DNA from 3 places in the Paenibacillus sp. FSL H7-0940 genome. Region 2 is predicted to be linked to each of the others. Evidence: a T-box and tRNA genes for the amino acid it is inferred to sense, from the RefSeq annotation. Region 2 holds a T-box; the other regions hold tRNA genes.
What was found. The T-box of region 2 lies ahead of ileS (isoleucine--tRNA ligase). A T-box ahead of a tRNA ligase gene usually reads a tRNA of that ligase, here a tRNA-Ile.
Positions count from the first base shown of each region.

Region 1: it has a tRNA-Ile gene. The T-box ahead of ileS (isoleucine--tRNA ligase) is inferred to sense a tRNA for this amino acid. The anticodon was not compared.
Region 3: it has a tRNA-Ile gene. The T-box ahead of ileS (isoleucine--tRNA ligase) is inferred to sense a tRNA for this amino acid. The anticodon was not compared.

Region 1 is NZ_CP150280.1:5,325,787-5,335,229, forward strand. It holds gene MHB71_RS23405 (AraC family transcriptional regulator) at 1-1,385, shown strand, start outside; gene MHB71_RS23410 (ABC transporter substrate-binding protein) at 1,480-2,529, shown strand; gene MHB71_RS23415 (short chain dehydrogenase) at 2,753-3,358, opposite strand; tRNA gene MHB71_RS23420 (tRNA-Gly) at 3,543-3,613, opposite strand; tRNA gene MHB71_RS23425 (tRNA-Pro) at 3,626-3,699, opposite strand; tRNA gene MHB71_RS23430 (tRNA-Arg) at 3,716-3,792, opposite strand; tRNA gene MHB71_RS23435 (tRNA-Gly) at 3,799-3,873, opposite strand; tRNA gene MHB71_RS23440 (tRNA-Leu) at 3,882-3,968, opposite strand; tRNA gene MHB71_RS23445 (tRNA-Lys) at 3,978-4,053, opposite strand; tRNA gene MHB71_RS23450 (tRNA-Gln) at 4,063-4,137, opposite strand; tRNA gene MHB71_RS23455 (tRNA-His) at 4,149-4,224, opposite strand; tRNA gene MHB71_RS23460 (tRNA-Thr) at 4,323-4,398, opposite strand; tRNA gene MHB71_RS23465 (tRNA-Asp) at 4,422-4,499, opposite strand; tRNA gene MHB71_RS23470 (tRNA-Met) at 4,525-4,598, opposite strand; tRNA gene MHB71_RS23475 (tRNA-Val) at 4,615-4,690, opposite strand; tRNA gene MHB71_RS23480 (tRNA-Glu) at 4,697-4,768, opposite strand; tRNA gene MHB71_RS23485 (tRNA-Ser) at 4,783-4,874, opposite strand; tRNA gene MHB71_RS23490 (tRNA-Asn) at 4,878-4,953, opposite strand; tRNA gene MHB71_RS23495 (tRNA-Ala) at 4,955-5,030, opposite strand; tRNA gene MHB71_RS23500 (tRNA-Ile) at 5,064-5,137, opposite strand; rRNA gene rrf (5S ribosomal RNA) at 5,197-5,313, opposite strand; rRNA gene MHB71_RS23510 (23S ribosomal RNA) at 5,392-8,317, opposite strand; rRNA gene MHB71_RS23515 (16S ribosomal RNA) at 8,629-9,443, opposite strand, start outside.
Region 2 is NZ_CP150280.1:819,935-829,377, forward strand. It holds gene MHB71_RS03430 (YggS family pyridoxal phosphate-dependent enzyme) at 1-510, shown strand, start outside; gene MHB71_RS03435 (cell division protein SepF) at 501-968, shown strand; gene MHB71_RS03440 (YggT family protein) at 976-1,245, shown strand; gene MHB71_RS03445 (YlmH/Sll1252 family protein) at 1,484-2,266, shown strand; gene MHB71_RS03450 (DivIVA domain-containing protein) at 2,507-3,016, shown strand; T-box leader at 3,074-3,366, shown strand; gene ileS (isoleucine--tRNA ligase) at 3,705-6,803, shown strand; gene MHB71_RS03460 (DUF5665 domain-containing protein) at 6,969-7,328, shown strand; gene MHB71_RS03465 (TraR/DksA C4-type zinc finger protein) at 7,370-8,107, opposite strand; gene lspA (signal peptidase II) at 8,329-8,823, shown strand; gene MHB71_RS03475 (RluA family pseudouridine synthase) at 8,807-9,443, shown strand, end outside.
Region 3 is NZ_CP150280.1:5,359,479-5,368,921, reverse strand. It holds rRNA gene MHB71_RS23765 (23S ribosomal RNA) at 1-1,120, shown strand, start outside; rRNA gene rrf (5S ribosomal RNA) at 1,198-1,314, shown strand; tRNA gene MHB71_RS23755 (tRNA-Ile) at 1,353-1,426, shown strand; tRNA gene MHB71_RS23750 (tRNA-Ala) at 1,460-1,535, shown strand; tRNA gene MHB71_RS23745 (tRNA-Asn) at 1,537-1,612, shown strand; tRNA gene MHB71_RS23740 (tRNA-Glu) at 1,617-1,688, shown strand; tRNA gene MHB71_RS23735 (tRNA-Val) at 1,695-1,770, shown strand; tRNA gene MHB71_RS23730 (tRNA-Met) at 1,788-1,861, shown strand; tRNA gene MHB71_RS23725 (tRNA-Asp) at 1,889-1,966, shown strand; tRNA gene MHB71_RS23720 (tRNA-Phe) at 1,984-2,059, shown strand; tRNA gene MHB71_RS23715 (tRNA-Thr) at 2,080-2,155, shown strand; tRNA gene MHB71_RS23710 (tRNA-Tyr) at 2,165-2,250, shown strand; tRNA gene MHB71_RS23705 (tRNA-Lys) at 2,261-2,336, shown strand; tRNA gene MHB71_RS23700 (tRNA-Leu) at 2,343-2,423, shown strand; tRNA gene MHB71_RS23695 (tRNA-Gly) at 2,434-2,508, shown strand; tRNA gene MHB71_RS23690 (tRNA-Arg) at 2,516-2,592, shown strand; tRNA gene MHB71_RS23685 (tRNA-Leu) at 2,610-2,688, shown strand; tRNA gene MHB71_RS23680 (tRNA-Pro) at 2,696-2,769, shown strand; tRNA gene MHB71_RS23675 (tRNA-Gly) at 2,780-2,850, shown strand; gene iolD (3D-(3,5/4)-trihydroxycyclohexane-1,2-dione acylhydrolase (decyclizing)) at 3,230-5,095, shown strand; gene iolE (myo-inosose-2 dehydratase) at 5,149-6,051, shown strand; gene iolC (5-dehydro-2-deoxygluconokinase) at 6,250-7,260, shown strand; gene MHB71_RS23655 (CoA-acylating methylmalonate-semialdehyde dehydrogenase) at 7,360-8,835, shown strand; gene iolG (inositol 2-dehydrogenase) at 8,905-9,443, shown strand, end outside.

The DNA of each region.
Region 1 (9,443 bases), 2.6 Mb from region 2:
CTCTCTCCGATATCAATAAAGCTACTTCCGGCTCTACTGTAAGGGAGATTTACCAAAAAGGGTTACTTCGTTCATCTTACGCTGATGAATTACCGCATGAACTTTTTCAGGAATGTACCAGAATTGCCTCCCAGCTCTATGAATGCATCTCTGTACCTCAAGAAAATCGTCCATTTCGTATTCAGACTTTGATGCATGAATTGTTGACCCATGTGTATGCTCCTCCCAAAGAAAGTGCAATAGGAGATTCCGAACACACCTCTGCTTTGGATCAAACGCTTGAACTTATTGAGCTTGGATATGCTGAGCATCTTTCTCGGGAAGTTCTTGCCGGAGTGGCAGGCATGAGTGTATGGCACTATTCGCGGGTATTCAAAAACAGCACTGGCATCAGTCCCATGGAATACGTGAATAACATCCGCATGGACCGGGCCAAAGAGATGCTGCTCGTCCCCGGCCAAACCATCAAACATATCGCCTCACAGGTTGGTTTTCAGGACGAGTTTTACTTTAGTCGCAAATTCAAAAAATATGTTGGCGTGTCTCCCTCTACCTATCAACGGCAGAAACGCAGTAAAATTGCTACTCTCTCCTTCGGAACCACTGGCCATCTGCTGGCATTGCAGATCATCCCCCATGCGGCATTGATCGATAACCGACGGGATCAACACAGGAATCTTTTTTTCTCCAATATCCCTTATCATCTGGGGCGTAGCAAACGAATGAATCCTCATATCTGGCAAACCAACGTTGAGTTGTTGATGCAAGCGAGCCCGGACCTCATACTCTGTAATGAGTACGAAGCCCATACGTTAAAAAGAACACTGCAGCGAATTGCGCCTACCATCGTTATTCCATGGAAAGGATTGAGCTGGCGGGAACACTTCGTACAAGTTGCCTCCATTGTGGGACAGCAACAAGATGCTCAGCAATGGTTGGAGCAGTACGATGACAAGGTAATCCAAGCCAAAGAGCAGCTTACTCATTTAATCGGTAAGGATACGGTCTCCATTATTCATATCATGATGGGTCATCTGTTAATCTACGGGCGACGCAATGGGGGCGCTGTTCTATATAACGACCTGGGCGTGTCCCCTTCACACGATCTGCTTCCGGGGCAAGTCTATCGTGCATTGGATGAACAGGAGTTGCCTCAAATGGTTGGAGATCGCATGTTACTGATTGTGGACCAGGACTCAGAATCCCAGCAACGTTGGCATAAACTACAACATACTCAGCTATGGCAAGATTTGATGCCTGTGCAGAACCAACATGTATATCTGCTTGATGAAATGCCTTGGTTGGATTATTCACCATATGCCCATGATCAGATCATCGATGAAACCCTGAAACTTTTTGGTGGGACTCAGCACATTAATCCATGACCGGATAGCACAGAAGGCTATGTCTCCCTCAACATGAGACCGCTACAATATAAAGTATACTGAGAATCAATATCATTAGAAACACAGGGGGATTATGATGTACAAACAGCATTATGTCAAAATAACGGGGATCATGTTCATACTCGCCATGTTACTTGTTGCGTGTGGGCAGACACCTGCAAGCACTTCGCAGCCATCTGCAGATGGCGTAAAATCAGCTGCGGGGACAGATGGCGACTCATCCACTGAATCAGCTACTAAGACCGTGGAGAGCGCCAGTGGCAGCAAAGAAATCCCGGCACATCCCGAACGGATTGTGTCCATTAATATGGAGGACATTCTCCTCTCCTTGGAGGTACCACTGGTACTTGCTACACCTATTGGTCGGCAAGATTACCTGAATGAGCAACTTGAAGCTCAAGGCGTGGATGTCGAACCCATCAATGAAAGTGTCAATTTTGAAGCTGTAGTCAGCGCCAACCCGGACCTCATTATTGCCAATGCCAGTTTGGATGCCAAAATTCTCGAACAACTCGAGAAGATCGCGCCTACGATCACTTATGATCGCCGTAATTGGCAGGAATCTATCGTACAGGTAGCTACTGCGCTAGATATTGAAGAGCGGGCTGAACAGCTTTTACAAAAAAATAAAGACCAAGTAACTGAAGCTCAGAAGCTCGCAGCCGATATCACCAAGACCAAACCTACAGCTGCATTCCTGCGCCTGGAAGAGAAGGATATGCGTTTGTTCTTCTCTTCCATTCCATCCACGCCATTTCCAGCTTCCAGTTATGTAGGAGCGGGTTATGAGGTTGGATTCACTCCCGATGCTCTCGTTACCAAACTCGAGGCAGAGAACCCGGATCGGATGAATGCCAGTATCTCGGTAGAATTTTTGCCTGAAATCAAAGCAGACTATCTGTTTATCGTGTCCATTAGCTCAGATGGGTCAGCTGAAGCGTTGCAAAAAACAAAAGATGAACTCAATGAAATCCAGCAACTCCAAGTATGGAAAAGCCTACCTGCTGTTCAAAATGGTCATGTCTATGTCCTCAATGCTAAGAAATGGCTCATTGACGGCCCCATTGCCGAATCGCTCAAACGTAATGAAATGCTCGAAGTTCTTGGGCTACCTGCTCCATAATAGTCAATATACCTCTGTTTCATTCACAACAAACAAAAGGAGATTCACCGGATTTTCGGTGGATCTCCTTTTTATTTAATATTTCAAATGGCCTCATTCAGTTCTGTTTCATGAAAAATCATTCTACATGCTTAACAGCTAAATGTATTTCATGTACACCTTTCTCATCCTGCAATTAATTAGGGATAGGTAATCATCAAAATCATATATAACTTTCCGGCTTTTAATATATTTTGAAATTTTGGGCTGTTTCAATCCCAAGTGCACTCTGGATAAACGTATTAGCCACTTTCTCTACAGGTACAGGATTAAATCCAATAAAGAAATCCTTATATTTTTCCGCAGACTCTACAAACAGATTAGGACTAACCGAATTCAAACGAATGCCTCTTGGTAACTCAAACGCTGCCGCTTTGGCAAACGAATCAATAGCCCCATTGACCATAGCACTTGATGCACCTTGCTCAATAGGGTGGTCTTGTATAATGCCACTGACCAGCGTGAAACTCCCCTTGTCGTTAATATAGTGCTGTCCAATCAATACGATATTGACCTGTCCAAGCAGTTTACCCTGCACACTAATCATATTGTTCTCAGGTGTCAGTTCTTCGAGTTTCGCATAATGGGTCTGGCCCGCCGCCACAATGACGTAATCAATATTTCTCACCGTTTCGAAGAGGGTAGTAATACTCTCTGTCGACGTCATATCCACCTGAACATCCCCGGATTGTCTACCTGCTGTAATAACCTCAATGGAATAATCTCTCAGTTTCGCAACAACGGCTTTACCTAATGTTCCGTTTCCACCAATGACCAGAGCTCTTTTCATTACTGTTTGTCCTCCTTTATAAATAAATACGGTTAATCAGATACGAATTGTTCTATTTATTTAAACAAAGATTCCATCCTTAATCAAATGACAATTGACCCTATTTTAAATAAATTACACTTATTCTTTTTAACACAAAAAAAGCCTTTGCTATAAGCAAAGGCTCTTCTATATGTTACTAGGAAGCGGGTGATGGGAATCGAACCCACGCTATTAGCTTGGAAGGCTAAAGTTCTACCATTGAACTACACCCGCAAATAAAAAAAATCGGGATGACACGATTTGAACATGCGACCCCCTGGTCCCAAACCAGGTGCTCTACCAAGCTGAGCTACATCCCGATACTTATGAGAATAATGGCGCGCCCTGAGAGATTCGAACTCCCGGCCTTTTGATTCGTAGTCAAACGCTCTATCCAGCTGAGCTAAGGGCGCAAATATTGGAGCGGAAGACGGGAATCGAACCCGCGACCCTCGCCTTGGCAAGGCGATGCTCTACCGCTGAGCCACTTCCGCAAAACATATGGTGCGGTCGAGAGGACTCGAACCTCCACGGGGGTTAGCCCACACGGACCTGAACCGTGCGCGTCTGCCAATTCCGCCACGACCGCAAAATATAATGGTGAGTCATGAAGGGCTCGAACCTTCGACACCCTGATTAAAAGTCAGGTGCTCTACCAACTGAGCTAATGACTCGTAATGAAATGGCTGGGGATATAGGATTTGAACCTATGCATGACGGAGTCAAAGTCCGTTGCCTTACCGCTTGGCTAATCCCCATTAAAAAATCATGGGGCGATCGAGGGGAATTGAACCCCCGAATGCCGGATCCACAAACCGGTGCGTTAACCACTTCGCCACGACCGCCATAGAGTAAGCCATTCATCCACTAAGAGTATCTTAGTATTAACAATTTTACTTGTAATATACATTCTATCACAAATTCAGATGTAAATACTAAAAAATGGTGCCGGCGAGAGGACTTGAACCCCCAACCTACTGATTACAAGTCAGTTGCTCTACCAGTTGAGCTACACCGGCACGGTGTATATTTAATTAAAAAATGGCGGAACCGACGGGATTCGAACCCGCGATCTCCTGCGTGACAGGCAGGCATGTTAGGCCAACTACACCACGGTTCCAGATCACTTTCTCAAGGAAAGTTAATTGCGGGGGCAGGATTTGAACCTGCGGCCTTCGGGTTATGAGCCCGACGAGCTACCGGGCTGCTCCACCCCGCGTCATTATAAAGTTATATGGTGGAGGCTGAGGGGATCGAACCCCCGACCCTCTGCTTGTAAGGCAGATGCTCTCCCAGCTGAGCTAAGCCTCCATAATATGACCCGTAGGGGATTCGAACCCCTGTTACCTCCGTGAAAGGGAGGTGTCTTAACCCCTTGACCAACGGGCCTTGCTAAAAATATCTGGCGGAGAGAGAGGGATTCGAACCCTCGAGACGCTTGTGACGCCTACACGATTTCCAATCGTGCTCCTTCGGCCAGCTCGGACACCTCTCCATATGGCTCCCCGAACAGGGCTCGAACCTGTGACAACTCGATTAACAGTCGAGTGCTCTACCAACTGAGCTATCAGGGAATGGTGGAGCCAAGCGGGATCGAACCGCTGACCTCCTGCTTGCAAGGCAGGCGCTCTCCCAGCTGAGCTATGGCCCCATACACTGTGTATTTCTTGTTGTGGTCTTGCTATGGGCCCTGGTGGACTCGAACCACCGGCCTCACCCTTATCAGAGGTGCGCTCTAACCAACTGAGCTAAGGGCCCTAATATATATCCCTTATTCCTTGGCAAGGGGGGCAAAAAAAATACCCCAAAGGGAAATCGCTTGGCGGCGTCCTACTCTCCCAGGACCCTGCGGTCCAAGTACCATCGGCGCTAGAGGGCTTAACGGTCGTGTTCGGGATGGGTACGTGTGGAACCCCTCCGCCATCGCCACCAAACGCATAGCATAGCTTACATTCAGAGATCGTTCTCTGAAAACTAGATTCGAAACGAAACATGCGAATTACAACTTGCTATTGGATAAGCCCTCGACCGATTAGTACTGGTCAGCTCCATGCATTGCTGCACTTCCACCCCCAGCCTATCTACCTCGTCGTCTTCAAGGGGTCTTACATACTGGGAAATCTCATCTTGAGGGGGGCTTCACGCTTAGATGCTTTCAGCGTTTATCCCGTCCGTACATAGCTACCCAGCGGTGCTCCTGGCGGAACAACTGGTACACCAGCGGTACGTCCATCCCGGTCCTCTCGTACTAAGGACAGCTCCTCTCAAATTTCCTACGCCCACGACAGATAGGGACCGAACTGTCTCACGACGTTCTGAACCCAGCTCGCGTACCGCTTTAATGGGCGAACAGCCCAACCCTTGGGACCTACTTCAGCCCCAGGATGCGATGAGCCGACATCGAGGTGCCAAACCTCCCCGTCGATGTGGACTCTTGGGGGAGATAAGCCTGTTATCCCCAGGGTAGCTTTTATCCGTTGAGCGATGGCCCTTCCATGCGGTACCACCGGATCACTAAGCCCGACTTTCGTCCCTGCTCGACTTGTAGGTCTCGCAGTCAAGCTCCCTTATGCCTTTGCACTCTTCGAATGATTTCCAACCATTCTGAGGGAACCTTTGGGCGCCTCCGTTACTCTTTAGGAGGCGACCGCCCCAGTCAAACTGCCCACCTGACACTGTCCCCGCACCGGATTACGGTACCAGGTTAGAACCTAGATACGATCAGGGTGGTATCCCAACGTTGCCTCCACGCAAGCTGGCGCTCACGTTTCAAAGGCTCCCACCTATCCTGTACAGATCGTACCCAAATTCAATATCAAGCTGCAGTAAAGCTCCATGGGGTCTTTCCGTCTTGTCGCGGGTAACCTGCATCTTCACAGGTATTAAAATTTCACCGGATCTCTCGTTGAGACAGCGCCCAAGTCGTTACGCCATTCGTGCGGGTCAGAATTTACCTGACAAGGAATTTCGCTACCTTAGGACCGTTATAGTTACGGCCGCCGTTTACTGGGGCTTCGGTTCACAGCTTCGGATTGCTCCTAACCACTCCCCTTAACCTTCCAGCACCGGGCAGGCGTCAGCCCGTATACTTCGCCTTACGGCTTCGCACAGACCTGTGTTTTTGCTAAACAGTCGCTTGGGCCTTTTCACTGCGGCCCCCTCGTGCTATTCACACTACCGGGGCACCCCTTCTCCCGAAGTTACGGGGTCATTTTGCCGAGTTCCTTAACGAGAGTTCTTCCGCGCGCCTTAGAATACTCTTCTCGCCTACCTGTGTCGGTTTGCGGTACGGGCACCATCACCTGGCTAGAGGCTTTTCTTGGCAGTGTGAGATCATGACCTTCGCTACTATAATTTTCGCTCCCCATCACAGCTCAGCCTTACAATGTGCGGATTTGCCTACACATCAGCCTTACTGCTTAGACGGACATCCATCAGTCCGCGTCACTACCCTACTGCGTCCCCCCATTGCTCATAACGGCTTACGGTGGTACAGGAATTTCGACCTGTTGTCCTTCGACTACGCCTTTCGGCCTCGCCTTAGGTCCCGACTTACCCTGAGCGGACGAGCCTTCCTCAGGAACCCTTAGGCTTTCGGCGGATCAGATTCTCACTGATCTTTTCGTTACTCATACCGGCATTCTCACTTGTATAATGTCCAGCGCTCCTTACGGTACACCTTCAACCCTTATACAACGCTCCCCTACCCCTGATGCAAAGCATCAAGCCATAGCTTCGGTGGTGTGTTTAGCCCCGTTACATTTTCGGCGCAGAGTCACTCGACCAGTGAGCTATTACGCACTCTTTCAATGATGGCTGCTTCTAAGCCAACATCCTGGTTGTCTGTGCAACTCCACATCCTTTCCCACTTAACACACACTTGGGGACCTTAGCTGATGGTCTGGGCTGTTTCCCTTTTGACAATGGATCTTAGCACTCACTGTCTGACTCCCGGAAGTAAGTCTATGGCATTCGGAGTTTGACTGAGCTTGGTAACCCTTGCGGGCCCCGCACCCAATCAGTGCTCTACCTCCACGACTCTGTTTTCCGAGGCTAGCCCTAAAGCTATTTCGGGGAGAACCAGCTATCTCCGAGTTCGATTGGAATTTCTCCGCTACCCCCACCTCATCCCCGCATTTTTCAACATGCGTGGGTTCGGGCCTCCAGTGCGTGTTACCGCACCTTCACCCTGGACAGGGGTAGATCACCCGGTTTCGGGTCTACGTCCACGTACTACATCGCCCTATTCAGACTCGCTTTCGCTGCGGCTCCGGCTCTTCACCTTAACCTTGCACGGGAACGTAACTCGCCGGTTCATTCTACAAAAGGCACGCCATCACCCCTAAAACGGGCTCTGACTTTTTGTAAGCACACGGTTTCAGGTTCTATTTCACTCCCCTTCCGGGGTGCTTTTCACCTTTCCCTCACGGTACTGCTTCACTATCGGTCGCTAGGAAGTATTTAGCCTTGGCAGATGGTCCTGCCGGATTCATACGGGGTTTCACGTGCCCCGCACTACTCGGGATCCGTCTCGGAGGGAACCAACTTTCAACTACAGGGCTTTTACCTTCTTTGGCGGGCCTTTCCAGACCTCTTCGCTTAACCGGTTCCTTTGTAACTCCATGTGAGACGTCCCACAACCCCAAAGAGCAAGCTCTCTGGTTTGGGCTTCTCCGCGTTCGCTCGCCGCTACTGACGGAATCACTATTGTTTTCTCTTCCTCAGGGTACTTAGATGTTTCAGTTCCCCTGGTATGCCTCTGCATAACCTATGTATTCAGTTATGAGTAACTGGAAATTACCCCAGCTGGGTTTCCCCATTCGGACACCCCCGGATCAAAGCTTGCTTACAGCTCCCCGAGGCAGTTTCGTTGTTCGCCACGTCCTTCATCGGCTCCTAGCGCCTAGGCATCCTCCGTGTGCTCTTAGTAGCTTAACCATTTTGTTCCGGTTTCGGTCGCTCGCTTCCCTTGTTTTGCTTGCGCAAAGCCAAAAGTCGCTCTCACCCGATACCATCACAAAAGCAATTTGACTACCGTTTTTATTGAAACTTGTTTAACACAAGTTCAGCTAAAAAGGAATGTTCTAATTCGCGTTTGTTTCGTTTCGATATCTAGTTTTCAAAGAACAAGCTCCATGCAAAAGCAAGCTGTTTTGAGAGTTTGAGCTCTCAAAACCGAACAACGAGTGAGTGTTTTGCAGCTAAGCTGCGTATTTGAATGTTTCCACTCGGGAAACGATTCTCCATAGAAAGGAGGTGATCCAGCCGCACCTTCCGATACGGCTACCTTGTTACGACTTCACCCCAATCATCTATCCCACCTTCGGCGGCTGGCTCCTTGCGGTTACCCCACCGACTTCGGGTGTTATAAACTCTCGTGGTGTGACGGGCGGTGTGTACAAGACCCGGGAACGTATTCACCGCGGCATGCTGATCCGCGATTACTAGCAATTCCGACTTCATGCAGGCGAGTTGCAGCCTGCAATCCGAACTGAGACCGGCTTTGTTGGGATTGGCTCCATCTCGCGATTTCGCAGCCCGTTGTACCGGCCATTGTAGTACGTGTGTAGCCCAGGTCATAAGGGGCATGATGATTTGACGTCATCCCCACCTTCCTCCGGTTTGTCACCGGCAGTCTATCTAGAGTGCCCACCCGAAGTGCTGGCAACTAAATATAAGGGTTGCGCTCGTTGCGGGACTTAACCCAACATCTCACGACACGAGCTGACGACAACCATGCACCACCTGTCTTGAATGTTCCGAAGAAAAGGTACATCTCTGCACCGGTCATTCAGATGTCAAGACCTGGTAAGGTTCTTCGCGTTGCTTCGAATTAAACCACATACTCCACTGCTTGTGCGGGTCCCCGTCAATTCCTTTGAGTTTCAGTCTTGCGACCGTACTCCCCAGGCGGAGTGCTTAATGTGTTAACTTCGGCACCAAGGGTATCGAAACCCCTAACACCTAGCACTCATCGTTTACGGCGTGGACTACCAGGGTATCTAATCCTGTTTGCTCCCCACGCTTTCGCGCCTCAGCGTCAGTTACAGCCCAGAGAGTCGCC
Region 2 (9,443 bases):
TGGGAAGCTTTTGGTCAGCAGGGTACCTGGCACTTTATCGGTCATTTGCAGACAAACAAGGTGAAAGACGTGATTGGCAAGTTTCGTTACATACATTCACTGGATCGTTTGTCATTGGCGAAGGAGTTGGATAAAAAAGCAGCTTCACTTGGCATCCAAGTGGAAACGTTTTTGCAGGTGAATATTTCGGGTGAAGAGAGCAAGTATGGATTACAGCCTGAACAGGCAAGTTCTTTTTTGCGTGATATTCGTTCGTTCAACAATCTCAAGGTCGTTGGCCTAATGACTATGGCACCTCATGAGGAAGATCCGGAGCTGACGCGTCCCGTATTTCGTGGATTGCGTGAGCTGAGAGATCAATTGAATGGACAAGCCCTTACAGCAGAGCCATTGACTGAGCTGTCGATGGGGATGTCCAATGATTTTGAAGTGGCCATTGAAGAAGGTGCAACCTGGGTACGGCTAGGATCGATTCTCGTAGGAAAAGAGGAGGGTTCACGATGGGCGTAATGAATAAATTTATGAATTTCCTCGGACTTCAGGAAGAGGAAGAGATTGTGGAACGTGAACGAATGGCTGCGCAGGAGGAAAATGAGGCTGAACATCAGGAAGCTGAAACCTCCAGTCTCGATAAACGTAGAAACCAAAGGGGGAATAATGTGGTGAGCATTCATTCCCAGAAAAATGTTAAAGTTGTCCTGTATGAACCGCGTTCTTATGACGAGGCTCAGGAAATTGCCGACCATCTGCGTTCGCATCGTACCGTTGTGGTGAATCTGCAACGAATTCGCCAGGACCAAGCGCTGCGCGTTATTGATTTTTTGAGTGGCACGGTATATGCATTGGGTGGCGGTATTTCCAAAATCGGCGGAAACATTTTTCTCTGTACGCCAGATACGGTTGAAATTCAGGGATCAATTACGGAAATACTGGCTGACAGCGAGCAAGATTATAACAGAATGAGGTGAGCCACTTTTGTATCAGATTGAAAGCGTGTTGTACACGTTATACCAGATTTACTTTTACATGGTCATTGTCTACATATTGATGTCTTGGCTTCCCAATGCGCGGGAAAGCTTCATCGGTGAATGGCTGGGCAAATTAGTGGAACCATATCTAAGACCGTTTCGCCGATTTATACCGCCTTTGTTCGGTGTGCTGGATATTTCCCCGATTGTGGCGCTGATCGTTCTGCAACTTGCGCTTAATGGGCTGATCTCCATACTTCGGTATTTTGCATATTAGAGGTTGTTCAAAAAGTCCGCTTTTGATTACGAAGGATGCCTAGTGGCATCGTCAGCATCGAATATGGAATTCAGCCGAAATAAGCGGGAGGCTTACGAAGTATGTTTCCTTCGGAAACATTGTAGTTGCTCACGTAGTTTTTTCTACGCTCCGCTACTCCATTTCTAGCTTTATCCCATCTTCTCGGTACTGAAAACCGGTCTTTTTGAACACGGACTATTAGGGTAGGGTGACATAGATGAGCGGTGAAATTTACGAACATTTTAGCCATGATGAGCGAGATTTTGTAGATAAAGCTTCGGATTGGGTTGAGCAGGCAGGCAAGTATCATGACATGAAGCTAACTGACTTTCTTGATCCAAGACAGGTTTTTATCTTACAGACTCTTGCCAATCGCCGTAACGACGTTCAGATTCGTCTGGATGGTGGTTACGAGGCTGCTGAACGCAAGCGTGCGCTGGTTGCACCTGATTATATGTATCTGGATGATGAGGATATGGGTATGCAGGTGCTCAGTATTACGTCTGATGATCAGAAAATCTCGGAGCTGGAGCATGGGGACTATATGGGTTCCCTGCTCGGGCTTGGGATGAAACGTGGAAAGATCGGGGATATCCAAGTGCTGGAGGACGGTTGCCATACAGTGGTGGCGGCGGAAACCGGCGCTTTTTTATCGCTTCAACTGAATCAGGTGCATCGGTTACATGTGTTCACAGAGTTACTTCCTTTGGATCAGATGCGATGGTCAGAGAGTAAACTGGAGACGATGGACATTACGGTCGCTTCGCTTCGTTTGGATGGAATCTGCGCAGATGTGTATCGGCTTAGTCGCAGTAAAGTGCTGGCTCCGATCAAAGCTGGTCGCTGCCGTGTGAACTGGAAAGTTGAGGAAGATCCCTCCAAGTCGCTAAAAGCGGGTGATGTCGTATCCATTCAGGGATTTGGCCGCTTCAAGGTTATGGAACAGGATGGGATGACCAAAAAAGGGCGTTGCCGAGTGAAAATCGGCAAATTTGCCTGAGTCTGTTGCAGGAAAATCCGCTTTCTTGTCGAAATGTTTATCATAAAGGTGTAGAAAATACGCGGTGTATCCGATAAACATTAAGTCAAAGCTTTACATGAACGTTGGAGGATGCAATTCTGATCCTGCATTCCGTATACGTTGCCAAGGTTAGGCATCAACGATACGGCCCCTTGGGTGGTACCCATATGCTGCAAACCTTCTCTGGACGGGAAGGAACTTTAACAGGAGGTGGACAGCATGCCATTAACGCCGCTGGACATACACAACAAGGAATTTTCCCGACGTTTGCGCGGGTATGACGAGGATGAAGTCAATGAATTCCTGGATCAAGTCATCAAAGATTACGAAGGCGTCATTCGCGAGAACAAAGAGCTGAGCAATCAGTTGCTGTCCGTTCAGGAGAAACTGGATCATTTTTCTACAATTGAAGAGACGCTTAGCAAAACGATCATCATTGCGCAGGAAGCTGCTGATGATGTGAAGGGTAATGCGAAGAAAGAAGCGCAGTTGATCGTGAAGGAAGCAGAGAAAAATGCAGACCGGATCGTGAACGAATCGTTGGGCAAATCTCGCAAAATTGCTTTGGAAGTGGAAGAACTGAAAAAGCAGGCCTCGATTTACCGTGCCCGTTTCCGCACGCTTGTTGAAGCGCAGCTTGAACTGTTGACTCAGGATGGTTGGGAAGTGCTGGAGAGCCGGGAGCAGGAAGTGCGTGACCGTGAGCGGGAGATGAAAGAAATTTATTAGTCTGTCGCCTGGTTGACTTTTGTCTGCAAAGAGGCTATAACTATATTCATAATGAATAGTGATTCCATGACGGGTTCAGTACGTTATGATCTCATCCCTCAGAGAGTTGGTGGTTGGTGCAAACCAATGGATGAGTTATAGCCGAATATCTCCCCGGAGAAGTGACGCTGAAGCGGTGATCTTGATTGCCGAGTGTAAGCCGAACCGTAAGCCGTACGTTATAACGGCACCCTGCGGTAGTATAGCGGGGCATAAGCGCTGTTGATGACAGAGCATACCCAGGCTTGCCTGGATGTGGTTTGTGATGAACAGAATTAGGGTGGTAACGCGAGTATAGCCTCGTCCCTTTCCAGGGACGGGGCTTTTTTGTGTCCAAAAAAGGCGAACGTCCATGAGGCCCGAAAGGACCTCAAGGAGAGAGCCACCTGCCGGGGGAGCGAAGCACCCGGCAACACCCGCCTCGCGGTAAGGCCATGCGGCGTTCACGCAGGGAACAGCCGCAAAATGGCCGCCATCACGCACATTAACCTTCGCCCATAAGCGCCACCGATCCCCCAACGACAACCCATCCCGGGTGTCCAGAGGGCGGAGCGCCTATGGGGTCCCCCTTGGCAAGGGGGATTTAGGGGGATTGAAACGCTTTTGTGGACGGTCCACAATCCAACCAAAGAAAGGGAAGATAATCATCATGCAACGAGTTGACGTCAAAGAGAAGGCACGTGCCAGAGAATTACGCGTGTTAGATAAATGGAAAACGGAGAATACATTCAAAAGATCCATCGAAAACCGGGAGGGAAAACCAAACTTCGTATTTTATGAAGGGCCGCCTACAGCGAACGGAAAACCGCATATCGGTCACGTACTGGGACGGGTAATCAAGGATTTTGTTGGACGGTATAACACGATGAAAGGTTACCGTGTCGTTCGTAAAGCGGGTTGGGATACACATGGTCTGCCTGTAGAACTGGGTGTACAGAAAAAGCTTGGTATCTCCCACAAGTGGGAAATCGAAGATTATGGCGTGGAGAAATTCATTAACGAATGTAAAGCGAGCGTATTCGAGTACGAGCAACAATGGCGTGATTTGACAGAAGGCATCGGATATTGGACGGATATGAATAACCCGTATATCACCCTTGATAACAACTACATCGAGAGTGTATGGAACATCCTGGCGACGATCCACGAAAAAGGCCTGTTGTATCGTGGTCATCGTGTGAGCCCGTATTGCCCATCTTGCCAGACAACACTGAGCTCCCATGAAGTTGCACAAGGGTACAAAGACGTTAAAGATCTGAGTGCTACAGCGAAATTCAAACTGAATGACAGCGGAGAATTTGTACTGGCTTGGACGACAACACCTTGGACATTGCCTTCGCACGTTGCACTTGCCGTGAATCCGGATATGGACTACTCCCGTGTTCGTCAAGGTGATGAAGTGTACATCATGGCAACCAACCTGGTTGAAAAAGTGATGAAAGATACCAAGGGTGAGTATGAGATCATCGGTGCACTGAAAGGTGCCGACCTCGTTGGCAAAACGTATGATCCTCCGTTCAACTACGTACAGGCTGAGAAAGCCAACATCATTCTGGGTGCAAGCTTTGTAACGGATGCAAGTGGTACGGGTATCGTACACATGGCTCCTGCCCATGGTGAAGATGACTACCGTGTATGCCGTGAGAATGGGATCAGCTTTGTGAACATGGTGGACTTGGAAGGTAAATTTGTCGCTGAGGTTACTGACTTTGCCGGACGTTTCGTGAAGGATTGTGATATTGATATCGTAAGATATCTGTCTGAGCATGGACGTTTGTTCAGCAAAGAAAAATATGAGCACAGCTATCCGTTCTGCTGGCGTTGTGATACACCGCTTCTGTACTATGCAATGGACAGTTGGTTTATCCAAACAACAGCCATCAAGGACCAATTGATTGCCAACAACAGTGAAGTGGATTGGTACCCCGGTCACGTTCGTGAAGGTCGCTTCGGGAAATTCCTTGAGGATCTGGTGGATTGGAATATCAGCCGTGATCGTTATTGGGGAACTCCGCTGAACATCTGGGTGTGTGAGGAGACTGGCGAACAATTTGCACCACACAGCATTGCAGAATTGCGTGCTCGTGCGGTAGGTGATGTGCCAGAGAATCTTGAATTGCATAAACCATATGTGGATGACGTTAAAGTCATGAGCTCTTGTGGCAAATATGAGATGAAACGTACACCGGAAGTGATCGATGTCTGGTTCGACAGCGGCTCCATGCCGTTTGCCCAGCAGCACTATCCATTTGAAAATAAAGAAGTATTCGAACAGCAGTACCCTGCGGATATGATCTGTGAAGGGATTGACCAGACACGTGGCTGGTTCTACAGCTTGCTGGCGGTTTCCACCCTTTTGACAGGCAAAGCGCCTTACAAAGCGGTTATGGCTACAGGACACGTTCTTGACGAGAACGGACAGAAGATGTCCAAATCCAAAGGTAACGTTATCGATCCTTGGGAAGTAATTGAAGAATACGGTACAGATGCATTCCGCTGGGCTTTGTTGTCTGACAGTGCACCGTGGAACAGCAAACGTTTCTCCAAAGGTATCGTAGGGGAAGCCAAATCCAAAATGGTGGATACGCTGGTTAACACCCATGCATTTCTGACGCTTTATGCTACCATTGATGGATTTGATCCACAGGAGCACCCGTTCCAACTGTCCGCACACAAGCTGGATCGCTGGATTCTGTCGAGACTGAACAGCCTGATCCTGGTTGTAGAAAAAGCGTTGCTGGTTAACGATTATCTGAACTCTTCCAAAGCGATTGAAGCATTTGTTGATGAGTTGAGTAACTGGTATATCCGTCGTTCCCGTGACCGTTTCTGGGGAAGTGGCCTGACAGAGGATAAATTGGATGCTTACCGTACATTGACTGAGGTGTTGGTGACTACTGCGAAACTGGTTGCTCCGTTTACACCGATGCTTGCAGAAGATATCTATCTGAACCTTGCAACAGGTGAGAGTGTGCACATGGAAGACTATCCAGTAGCTAATGAAGCGCTGATTGATGCAGGACTGGAACAGGATATGGAGACGGCTCGCCGCGTGGTTGAACTTGCCCGTAACGTTCGTAACGAAACAGGCATCAAGACACGTCAGCCACTGTCCGAATTAATCGTTTCTTTGGATAAAGGGTTTGACCTGGCAAGTTACGAAGAGATCATCAAAGAAGAGATCAATGTAAAAGGAATCCGTACGGAGCATAATGATGCGGAATTCGTTGACTTTACATTGAAGCTGAACCTGAAGGTCGCAGGTAAAAAATACGGTAAAAACGTAGGGTTCCTGCAGAACTTCTTCAAAGGAATGTCAGCCGATGAGACGCGTAAAGTGGTTTCGGAAGGTGTACTGAACATCGTTTCACCGGAAGGTGAAGAGCTGCAAGTGACGAGCGAAGAATTATTGGTTGATAAACAGGCCAAATCAGGCTTTGCTTCAGCATCAGGTTACGGTCTGACGGTTGCGCTCAATACCGAAATCACGCCAGCATTGGAACAGGAAGGCTGGGTTCGTGAAGTGGTTCGTGCTGTGCAGGATACCCGGAAACGACTGGACCTCCCAATTGAGAAAAGAGTACGTTTGACACTGGATGTGGATGCATCCCTTCAGGAAGCTATTCAGGCGTTTGATGATGTGTTGCGTGAAAATGTTCTCGTAACCGAAGTTACATTTGGCTCGAATGAGGCCATGGAACGTGTTGAAGCCGGAGGCAAATCGATCGGTATATACATCGAAGCATAATTTGGATTATGTAATATTCAACAAGGACAGAATATAGGATATAAATAAACGAGCCGCAGAGGCAGGGACATATTCCCTGTATCTGGGCTCGTTTGTTTTTTAGGCAATAAGGCAATGATTCTATAGTGCAGTCAATCTATATTGATCAAAGGAACTGACCAAAACATGAGCGAACATGACAAGCAAACCGCATCCACTTCACAACAATCAACATCAGATAATCTCAATTCCCATGACAAAATTGAAGAGTTACATACCCTGACGAACCGTCTGGCGAATGAACTGGAACGTTCACGAATAGCGCAATACACAGAATTGCTGAACAGACCATGGAAATTGATCGGATTGAACCTGTTGTCTGGAGCCGCACGAGGTGTGGGGATTGCGATTGGGTTTACCTTTTTCGCAGCAACAATTATTTACGTTTTGCAGCTACTTGGGGCGCTCAATCTTCCCATTGTTGGAGATTACATCGCTGATATTGTACGCATTGTCCAGCGCCAGCTTGATATGAACACATACTAAGCGATGAGCAGTGATTAAAGGTGAAGGATATCAAAGTGCTTTTAGTAAATGTCATCCGTCTCCATATCCGGTTCTAACAGACCCTCGCCCTCACGGTTCTCCAGGTACTGGCGATATTGCCGATTGCGCACGATGGAGACGTCATGACCATAGATGTCCGTGGCAACAAAGCTTTCGTACGCTTCAACGCAGCCTTCCACTTCATCGGTGGCTTCAATCGCCATAACATCATAGCTGTCGATATCGCGTCCTTCAGCCATGGCTGGTGAGTTCGATGTGCCCCAGCTTTCAACAATCTGCCAAGTGTCTTCACCATCGAAGCCATTTTGATCATCACGCTCGTCCAGACTGGTTCGACCAAATGCCGGGGCGAGGAATTCTTCCTCTACAGGACGGTTCTCAGAGACAACGGTTTCCGGTTGATGTTTTTTGCAGTATTTGGTGTAGGGAACAGCTTCCATGCGTTCATAAGGGATGGGTTGCTGGCAGACCGCACATGTACCGTAATGTCCTTCTTCGATGGAGTGCAGTGCAGAATCGATTCGTTCCAATTGGAATTCATCATGTTCCAGCAGGGAAATATCTTTCTCGCGTTCATACACCTCCGTAGCTATGTCGCCAGGATGGTTATCAATTGGTGATAATTCACCTGTCTGTAGTTTAAGGGAGTCTCCAAGGCCATAATGCTCGGTTTCCGACAGTCTATGTTCAATATCGCGTTTATCGGACATCAGTTGGGAACGTAAAAATTGCAGTTGTTCGTTAGTAAAATGTGACATGATTTTCCCCTTTCTGCTTTCATGCTGGAATCCGGATTTTGACTCTATTGTAGGATGTGCCATTGAGGGCAAGATTACAGAAGGGAAATGTTATCGTTTTTGCCATAAGCATTGCGATGTAGCGCGTCGTGGACGATTTCCAAACAGCTGTGCTACAATAAACAAGTCTGGCGTAAGCCTGGTATCGTTTGGAAAAGACAAGAACGGAGTGACAAACAAACGTGGTGTATTATATCCTTGCTTTTATCGTATTTTTATTGGATCAGGGAACCAAGTATCTGATTGCAACCCGGATGGAACTCAGAGAAGAAATTCCGGTCATCGGCAATTTCTTTGTCATCACATCACATCGTAACTCAGGAGCAGCATTTGGCATTCTGCAAGACCAGCGTTGGTTCTTTATTGTGGTTACGTTGATTGTGGTCGTTGCCTTGATTTGGTATTTGCAAAAGGTAAAAGATACCCCGCACAAATTGCTGCCTGTGGCGCTTAGTTTGGTGCTTGGTGGAGCAATTGGCAACTTCCTTGACCGGGCATTGACCGGAGAAGTTGTAGATTTTGTACAACTTAATTTTGGAAGTTATACGTTTCCCATTTTTAACATCGCCGATTCGGCAATCTGCATCGGTGTAGGGTTGATCATAGTGGAGACATTGCTTGAAGGACGGCGCGAAAAAGCAGCCGCGAAGATTGAAGGGAATGAACATCATGAGTAATCCGAATAAGGAACAGATTAACGACGAAGAACTAATGAATGGCAATGAACGTATGGAATGGACCGTTGCCGCTGAACATAAAAAAGAACGAATTGACAAATATATTACGGAAGCCGTGGATAACGTATCTCGCTCCCAAGTTCAATTGTGGATCGGAGACGGGATGGTTACTGTAAATGGTGCTGTTGTCAAAGCCAATGCCAAGTTATCCGAAGGTGATCTGATTGAACTACAGATTCCTGAACCGGCTGCCGTTGAGATCGTTGCCGAAGATATTCCGCTGGAAGTGGTATATGAAGACAGCGACCTGATCGTGATTAACAAACAGCGTGGTCTTGTGGTGCATCCGGCACCAGGACATACGTCGGGTACCCTCGTTAATGCACTTATGCATCACTGCAAAGACCTCTCGGGTATTAATGGAGAGTTGCGCCCGGGTATTGTGCACCGTATCGATAAGGATACATCCGGCCTGATCATGGCTGCCAAGAACGATCGTGCTCATGCATCACTGGCTGCTCAGTTGAAGGAACATACGGTGAATAGACGGTATATTGCGCTTGTTCATGGTCATCTTAATCATGATCAAGGGACCATTGATGCACCAATTGGACGAGATA
Region 3 (9,443 bases), 2.6 Mb from region 2:
CTGTTTAGCAAAAACACAGGTCTGTGCGAAGCCGTAAGGCGAAGTATACGGGCTGACGCCTGCCCGGTGCTGGAAGGTTAAGGGGAGTGGTTAGGAGCAATCCGAAGCTGTGAACCGAAGCCCCAGTAAACGGCGGCCGTAACTATAACGGTCCTAAGGTAGCGAAATTCCTTGTCAGGTAAATTCTGACCCGCACGAATGGCGTAACGACTTGGGCGCTGTCTCAACGAGAGATCCGGTGAAATTTTAATACCTGTGAAGATGCAGGTTACCCGCGACAAGACGGAAAGACCCCATGGAGCTTTACTGCAGCTTGATATTGAATTTGGGTACGATCTGTACAGGATAGGTGGGAGCCTTTGAAGCATGAGCGCCAGCTTGTGTGGAGGCAACGTTGGGATACCACCCTGATCGTATCTAGGTTCTAACCTGGTACCGTAATCCGGTGCGGGGACAGTGTCAGGTGGGCAGTTTGACTGGGGCGGTCGCCTCCTAAAGAGTAACGGAGGCGCCCAAAGGTTCCCTCAGAATGGTTGGAAATCATTCGAAGAGTGCAAAGGCATAAGGGAGCTTGACTGCGAGACCTACAAGTCGAGCAGGGACGAAAGTCGGGCTTAGTGATCCGGTGGTACCGCATGGAAGGGCCATCGCTCAACGGATAAAAGCTACCCTGGGGATAACAGGCTTATCTCCCCCAAGAGTCCACATCGACGGGGAGGTTTGGCACCTCGATGTCGGCTCATCGCATCCTGGGGCTGAAGTAGGTCCCAAGGGTTGGGCTGTTCGCCCATTAAAGCGGTACGCGAGCTGGGTTCAGAACGTCGTGAGACAGTTCGGTCCCTATCTGTCGTGGGCGTAGGAAATTTGAGAGGAGCTGTCCTTAGTACGAGAGGACCGGGATGGACGTACCGCTGGTGTACCAGTTGTTCCGCCAGGAGCACCGCTGGGTAGCTATGTACGGACGGGATAAACGCTGAAAGCATCTAAGCGTGAAGCCCCCCTCAAGATGAGATTTCCCAGTATGTAAGACCCCTTGAAGACGACGAGGTAGATAGGCTGGGGGTGGAAGTGCAGCAATGCATGGAGCTGACCAGTACTAATCGGTCGAGGGCTTATCCAATTAGCAAGTTGTAATTCGCATGTTTCGTTTCGAATCTAGTTTTCAGAGAACAACAACTCTGAAATGTAAGCTACGCGTTTGGTGGCGATGGCGGAGGGGTTCCACACGTACCCATCCCGAACACGACCGTTAAGCCCTCTAGCGCCGATGGTACTTGGACCGCAGGGTCCTGGGAGAGTAGGACGCCGCCAAGCGAAACCCCATTGGGGTATTTTTTTTCGAAAATTGATAAGGGCCCTTAGCTCAGTTGGTTAGAGCGCACCTCTGATAAGGGTGAGGCCGGTGGTTCGAGTCCACCAGGGCCCATAGCAAGACCACAACAAGAAATACACAGTGTATGGGGCCATAGCTCAGCTGGGAGAGCGCCTGCCTTGCAAGCAGGAGGTCAGCGGTTCGATCCCGCTTGGCTCCACCATTCCCTGATAGCTCAGTTGGTAGAGCACTCGACTGTTAATCGAGTTGTCACAGGTTCGAGCCCTGTTCGGGGAGCCAGTAAGGCCCGTTGGTCAAGGGGTTAAGACACCTCCCTTTCACGGAGGTAACAGGGGTTCGAATCCCCTACGGGTCATAATATGGAGGCTTAGCTCAGCTGGGAGAGCATCTGCCTTACAAGCAGAGGGTCGGGGGTTCGATCCCCTCAGCCTCCACCATATAAACTTTATAACGACGCGGGGTGGAGCAGCCCGGTAGCTCGTCGGGCTCATAACCCGAAGGCCGCAGGTTCAAATCCTGCCCCCGCAATTATACTTTCCTTTGAGAAAGTGATCTGGAACCGTGGTGTAGTTGGCCTAACATGCCTGCCTGTCACGCAGGAGATCGCGGGTTCGAATCCCGTCGGTTCCGCCATTTTTTTATTCTAGTAAGGCTCGGTAGCTCAGTCGGTAGAGCAGAGGACTGAAAATCCTCGTGTCGGCGGTTCGATTCCGTCCCGAGCCACCATTTATAACACCATGTAATACGCCGGTGTAGCTCAACTGGTAGAGCAACTGACTTGTAATCAGTAGGTTGGGGGTTCAAGTCCTCTCGCCGGCACCATGTAATCCTGGAGGATTAGCGAAGCGGCCAAACGCATCAGACTGTAAATCTGCTCCCGTACGGGTTCGGTGGTTCGAATCCATCATCCTCCACCAGTTTTTCTATGAGTCATTAGCTCAGTTGGTAGAGCACCTGACTTTTAATCAGGGTGTCGAAGGTTCGAGCCCTTCATGACTCACCATTATATGCGCGTGTGGCGGAATTGGCAGACGCACTAGACTTAGGATCTAGCGTCTTTGACGTGGGGGTTCAAGTCCCTCCACGCGCATCCTTTATTTGCGGAAGTGGCTCAGCGGTAGAGCATCGCCTTGCCAAGGCGAGGGTCGCGGGTTCGATTCCCGTCTTCCGCTCCAATATTTTGCGCCCTTAGCTCAGCTGGATAGAGCGTTTGACTACGAATCAAAAGGCCGGGAGTTCGAATCTCTCAGGGCGCGCCATTATAACTTCATATTTTGCCGGCGTGGCGGAATGGCAGACGCGCTCGACTCAAAATCGAGTGGGAAACCGTGGAGGTTCGAGTCCTCTCGCCGGTATAGTTAACGGGATGTAGCTCAGCTTGGTAGAGCACCTGGTTTGGGACCAGGGGGTCGCATGTTCAAATCGTGTCATCCCGATTGTTGTTATGCGGGTGTAGTTCAATGGTAGAACTTTAGCCTTCCAAGCTAATAGCGTGGGTTCGATTCCCATCACCCGCTTAAATATTGAAAAGAAAGAGATGGTACTCACCGTCTCTTTCTTTTTTTGCATTCACAGGCATATTGATTATAATTGTATGCAAAGATCACGGATTATATGGCTTTAGCGTGTATCCCATCCTCACGATATATTCCCCTCTCTTTTAAGTCTGTCCTTAGTCATTGTGGAAGTGTTCAAATAGAGAAGGTCTAACACATGTTCGAACACAAGAATATCTTTTCTTTATCACAATTTATAAAAACGCTTACAAAAATAGCTTGCGTAAATCATTAACCTGTAATACCATATCAATTAAGCGCTTAACCTTTAGGGGTAAGGCGCTTAAACTTAACGTAGATTAAGCGCTTAACCCGTAAAGGAAAGGACGGCGATCAATTCATGAATACAATTCGACTAACGATGGCTCAGGCACTGCTTCGATACCTGGATCAGCAATATATCTCGGTTGACGGGGTGGAAACCAAGTTTGTGAAGGGAATCATCGGTATTTTTGGACATGGCAATGTAACAGGCATTGGAGAAGCGCTGGAGCGCAGTCCGGGAAGCCTGACGTATATGCAAGGCAAGAACGAACAAGGTATGGTGCATACGGCAACGGCTTATGCCAAGCAGAAGAACCGTAGACAGATTTATGCATGTACAACATCCATTGGACCTGGTGCTTTGAATATGATTACAGCCGCAGCTACTGCAACGGTGAACCGGATTCCGGTTTTATTACTTCCTGGAGATAACTTTGCTACACGGGAACCGGACCCGGTACTTCAGCAGTTGGAAGTGAGCAGTGATTATACAATCTCAGCAACTGATCCATTCAAAGCCGTCAGCAAGTACTGGGATCGCATTGTTCGTCCCGAACAGTTGATGATTGCTGTCACACAGGCCATGCGTGTGCTAACCGATCCAGCAGAGACGGGAGCAGTAACGCTCGCACTGCCGCAGGATGTGCAGGCAGAGGCGTACGATTATCCAGAATCGTTCTTTGCCCGCAAAGTACATTATCTGGATCGTCGCCCCCCAGTACAGGCAGCCATTGAGCGGGCAACGGAGCAGATTGCCCGAGGCAGGAAACCGCTGCTCGTTGCAGGCGGCGGTGTGTTGTACTCTGAGGCGTCCGTTCAACTCGTGGAATTCGCCGAGGCATTTGGTATTCCGATCGCCGAGACGCAGGCGGGCAAGAGCGCAGTTTCTTGGGACCACCCACTAAATGTGGGGGCCATCGGGGTTACAGGTTCTCTAGCAGCCAATAGGCTGGCGAGAGAAGCAGACGTTGTGATCGGCGTCGGTACGCGGTTCTCGGATTTTACGACGGCGTCCCGCTCTGCTTTTCAACATCCGGAAGCTTCATTCATCAACATTAACCTGAATGGCATGGATGCCGCCAAGTTAGGCGGGGAAGCCATTCTGGCAGATGCACGCGAAGGATTGCAGGCTTTGCAGAAGGAATTGCAGGAAAGACAATACCGAAGTGCATATGGCGCATCCGAAATCGCTGATCTCCGCGCTGAATGGAATGCAGAAGTGGATCGGCTGTATGCAGCTCAACATGAAGCAGGGCTGGCACAGACTACAGCAGTTGGCATCGTTAACCGGACCATTGATCCATCTTCCGTTATTGTGTGTGCGGCGGGCAGTCTGCCAGGCGATCTGCATCGTCTGTGGCGTGCGGCTGAACCAAAGACGTATCACATGGAGTATGGGTTCTCCTGTATGGGGTACGAGGTAAGTGGAGCGTTCGGAGCAGCACTTGCCGAGCCGGATCGTGAAGTGTACGCCATGGTAGGGGATGGCAGTTATCTGATGCTGCATTCGGAGTTTGTGACCAGTTTGCAGGAACAGAAGAAGATGACTATTTTATTATTCAACAACAATGGATTCCAATGTATTCATAATTTACAGCGGGAACATGGTAGTGACGGGTTCGGCAATGAGTTCCGTTATCGGGAATCCGAGAGTGGACGACTGACCGGGGATTACATGCCAATGGACTTTGCTGCACACGCCCGAAGCATGGGAGCCAAATCCTATAGAGCGGAGACAGCAGAACAGCTGGAACAAGCACTCCGAGATGCGAAGAACGAAACAGTGAGTACGTTGATTGAGATTCCGGTCGTGCCTGGAACCAACGCAGGTGGATACGAGTCATGGTGGAATGTGGGTGTACCTGAGGTATCTGCCGAAGAAAAGGTAGTTCATGCTCATCACACCATGCAAGCCAACCGTGCCAAAGCAAGACCGATTTAATCCAGTTTAATATAGTGAACCACAATGTTGAACGACAAAGGAGACGTGGAGCAATGAGCAAGCTGCCATTCCAGCTTGGGATTCATCCGATCAATTGGGTCGGTGAAGATGTGAAGGAGCATGGTGATGCGACAACGTGTGCACAGATTCTGGATGACATTCAGCGTCTTGGGCTGACAGGCACAGAGATGGGACGTAAGTATCCAACCGATCCCGCTATATTGCGTGAGGAATTGAGTAAAAGGAATATCAAGCTGGTCTCCCAGTGGAAATCCGTACTTTTCTCCGACCCGGCATATCGTCAGTCGGAGCTGGACAGTTATCGCAAACATGCGGAATTTCTCCAATCCATGGGCAGTAAGGTAATCAGTACGGCAGAGGTAGGCGGGTCACTTCATTTTGATCCAAGACGGACACCGAATGAAAAAGAAGTGCTCAGACTGAGCGAATCTGAATGGCATATCCTCGCTGAAGGATTGAACGAAGCAGGAGCTATTGCCCGCGAACATGGGTTGAAGCTTACGTACCATCATCATGGAGGCACAGTGGTAGAGCAACCGGATGAGATTGATCGACTGATGGAGCTGACAGACCCTTCTCTCGTGTACCTGCTCTATGATACTGGTCATGCCTATTATGGCGGAGCCGATCCACTTGAACTGCTACGCAAACATTATGATCGGATCGCCTATATCCATCTGAAAGATATCCGCCCGCATGTGCTGGATGAAGCACGCGCGGAGCAGTCTGACTTTGTCGGTTGTATTCGTAGAGGAGTGTTCACCGTACCAGGAGATGGATGCATTGATTTTGCACCAATTCTGCAAGAACTGATCACACGAGGGTACGATGGCTGGGCGATGCTTGAAGGAGAGCAGGACCCTGCGATTCATAACCCATATGAGTATGCGAAGCAATCTTTGAACTATATGGAGTCGTTATACCAACACAGCTGATTTGTTCAGCATTGCAGCGGTCAGAGGCCAAACCCATGAAGTGAAAAGGAAGAAGGCTAGCAAGAGTATAACGTTACGATTGGAAAATAAAAATGACTTACTCTAGCCGTTTACGAGTTCTTACGATGGAATGAGTAACTAGTCTAGATATCCATATACAACATGGAAAATCCCACTACAGAAAGGGGCTCACATGCAATGACTTACGTATCCTTTCCGGTATCCAGGAAGAAGGATTTCACCGCCATTGGTCGCTTGTGCATCGACTTGAACGCCAATGAGATCAATCGCCCGATGGAAGAGACGATGACGTTCACAAAGTATGTTGGCGGCTCTCCGGCCAATATTACGATTGGTATGTCCAGACTGGGTATGGAGACGGCTTTTATCGGTAAGATCGCGGGTGACCAGATGGGCAGATTCATCCAGAGTTATTTGGAGAAGAACGGCATCGACACATCAAATGTAGTTACAGATGACACTGGAGCGGTGACAGGGCTTGCCTTTACCGAAATCAAAAGCCCAACGGATTGCAGTATCCTGATGTACCGAGACAACGTAGCGGATCTGTTATTACAGGCGCAAGAGGTGCAAGAGCAGTTGATTGCTGACTCCAAAGTGCTGCTAATCTCAGGCACTGCCCTCGCGCAGAGCCCATCCCGTGAAGCCGTATTACAGGCACTAACGTATGCGAAAAAACATGGCACAGTTATTGTGTTTGATCTGGACTATCGTCCATACACATGGACATCGGACGAAGAGACAGCGGTCTATTATAACCTCGCAGCCGAGAAATGCGATATCATCCTCGGTACACGTGAAGAGTTCGACATGATGGAGACATTCGACCACAATCCGGATCATAGTGATCAGGTGACTGCACAGAAATGGTTTGATTTCTCAGCAAATATTGTAGTAATCAAACACGGCAAGGAAGGGTCCATTGCTTATACGCGTGAAGGGCTTTCTCACCGTGCGGACAGCTATCCGGCAAAAGTGGTCAAAACGTTCGGGGCAGGCGACTCCTATGCGGCCGGCTTCCTGTATGGATTGATGCAGGGCTGGACGATTGAGCGCAGTATGGCGTATGGCAGTGGCGCAGCAAGTATCGTCATTTCAAGCCACAGCTGTTCGGATGCGATGCCAACGGTGGAACAGGTGAATGACTACATCGAACGTTGCAATCGGGGCGAGATCACCGTGTCTTGAAGCTCGTTGCAATACTTTGAATAACACACTCATACAGATCAACATCAATGATATAAGTTGAACATAAGGGATCACACATAAGCGAAGGGAGACAGGGCTATGGGAAAAGGAATTTCTGAAGCGTCTGCAACAGCGACAATGGTACAAAACTGGATCGGAGGTGCCTGGGTAACCCCAGCGTCAACTCGTACGGAGCCGGTTGTGAATCCGGCCACGGAAGAAGTTATTGCACATGTGCCACTGTCCGAACAAGCGGACGTGGATCTGGCGGTTCAGACAGCACGAGAAGCGTTCAAATCCTGGAGCAGCACACCGGTTCCGCGCCGTGCACGTATTCTGTTCCGCTACCAGCAGTTGCTGGTTGAACATTGGGAAGAGCTCGCTCGCCTGGTGACACTGGAGAACGGTAAAAGTTATGCCGAAGCGTACGGCGAGGTATTACGTGGCATTGAATGCGTCGAGTTCGCGGCAGGTGCCCCGAATCTGATGATGGGCAAACAACTGCCTGATATCGCGACAGGACTGGAGTCGGGCATGTACCGCTACCCAATCGGCGTAATTGGGGGGATTACCCCGTTCAACTTCCCGATGATGGTACCGTGCTGGATGTTCCCGCTTGCTATTGCGTGTGGTAACACCTTTGTCCTGAAGCCGTCCGAGCGCACACCGCTGCTGGCAGGCCGCCTGGCAGAGCTGTTCAAGGAAGCGGGGCTTCCTGACGGCGTGCTCAACATCGTTCACGGTGCGCATGATGTCGTGAACGGGTTGCTGGAACATAAGGATGTTCAAGCGATCTCCTTTGTCGGATCACAACCTGTGGCTGAATACGTCTACACTACTGCATCCAAGCATGGCAAACGGGTACAGGCACTCGCGGGTGCCAAAAACCACTCCATCGTTATGCCGGACGCCGATCTGGATCTAACCGTGAAAGAGATTACCAGTGCAGCCTTTGGTTCAGCAGGGGAGCGTTGCATGGCATGTGCGGTTGTTGTGGCTGTGGGTGATGTGGCTGACGAACTGGTACAAAAGCTGGTGGAAGCGGCAGACCGCATTACCATTGGTAACGGCATGGATGAGGGCGTGTTCCTCGGTCCTGTCATCCGTGGACCACATAAAGAGCGTACGCTCAGTTACATTGAAGCCGGAGAGCAGGAAGGCGCGGCATTGATTCGGGATGGACGTAAGGATCAGGCGACAGGTGAATCCGGTTATTTTGTAGGGCCAACGGTATTTGACCAAGTTGATAGCAATATGAAAATTTGGCAGGATGAGATCTTTGCTCCGGTACTCTCGGTGGCAAGAGTGTCTACGCTGGAGGAAGCCGTTGAGCTGGCGAACCGTTCCGACTTTGCCAACGGGGCGTGTCTGTTCACCCGCAGCGGAGCGAGTATGCGTCAATTCCGTGAAACGATTGATGCGGGCATGTTGGGTATTAACCTGGGCGTACCTGCACCAATGGCATTTTTCCCGTTTTCCGGTTGGAAAAAGTCCTTCTATGGTGATCTACATGCCAATGGTACGGATGGTGTTGAATTCTACACTCGCAAGAAGATGGTAACGGCGCGCTGGTAACAACCAGAGCATCACTCGGGCTAAGGGGAATGCCCAGCCCATATGGACGCACATAGGGAGGATAACGGAATGGGCAAGGACAAAGTGAGAATTGGCATCATCGGTGCTGGACGGATCGGCAAAATTCATGCAGACAATCTCCTGCGTAACCCGCATGCCGAGATTGTGGGAATCAGTGACTTATTTGCAGGTCCTGAATTGGAGGCTTGGGCCTCCAGTCGTGGCATCCCTGTTGTAACAACGAACAGCAGCGAGTTGATCTCGATGCCTAATGTAGACGCGGTGCTGATCTGTTCTTCAACAGATACACATGTGCCGTTGATCGAACAGGCCGCCCAGGCGGGCAAACATATCTTCTGCGAGAAGCCGGTCAGCATGGATCTGGCACAGACCCAAGCGGCGGTAGCGGCAGTTCAGAAGGCTGGCGTGAAGCTACAAATTGGATTTAACCGCCGCTTCGATCACAATTTCAGACGGATACGTGCGCATGTGCAGGATGGTACGATTGGTGATCCACATATTATCAAAATTACGTCTCGCGACCCGAGTCCGCCTCCTGCGGAGTACATCCGGGTGTCTGGCGGGATCTTCATGGACATGATGATCCA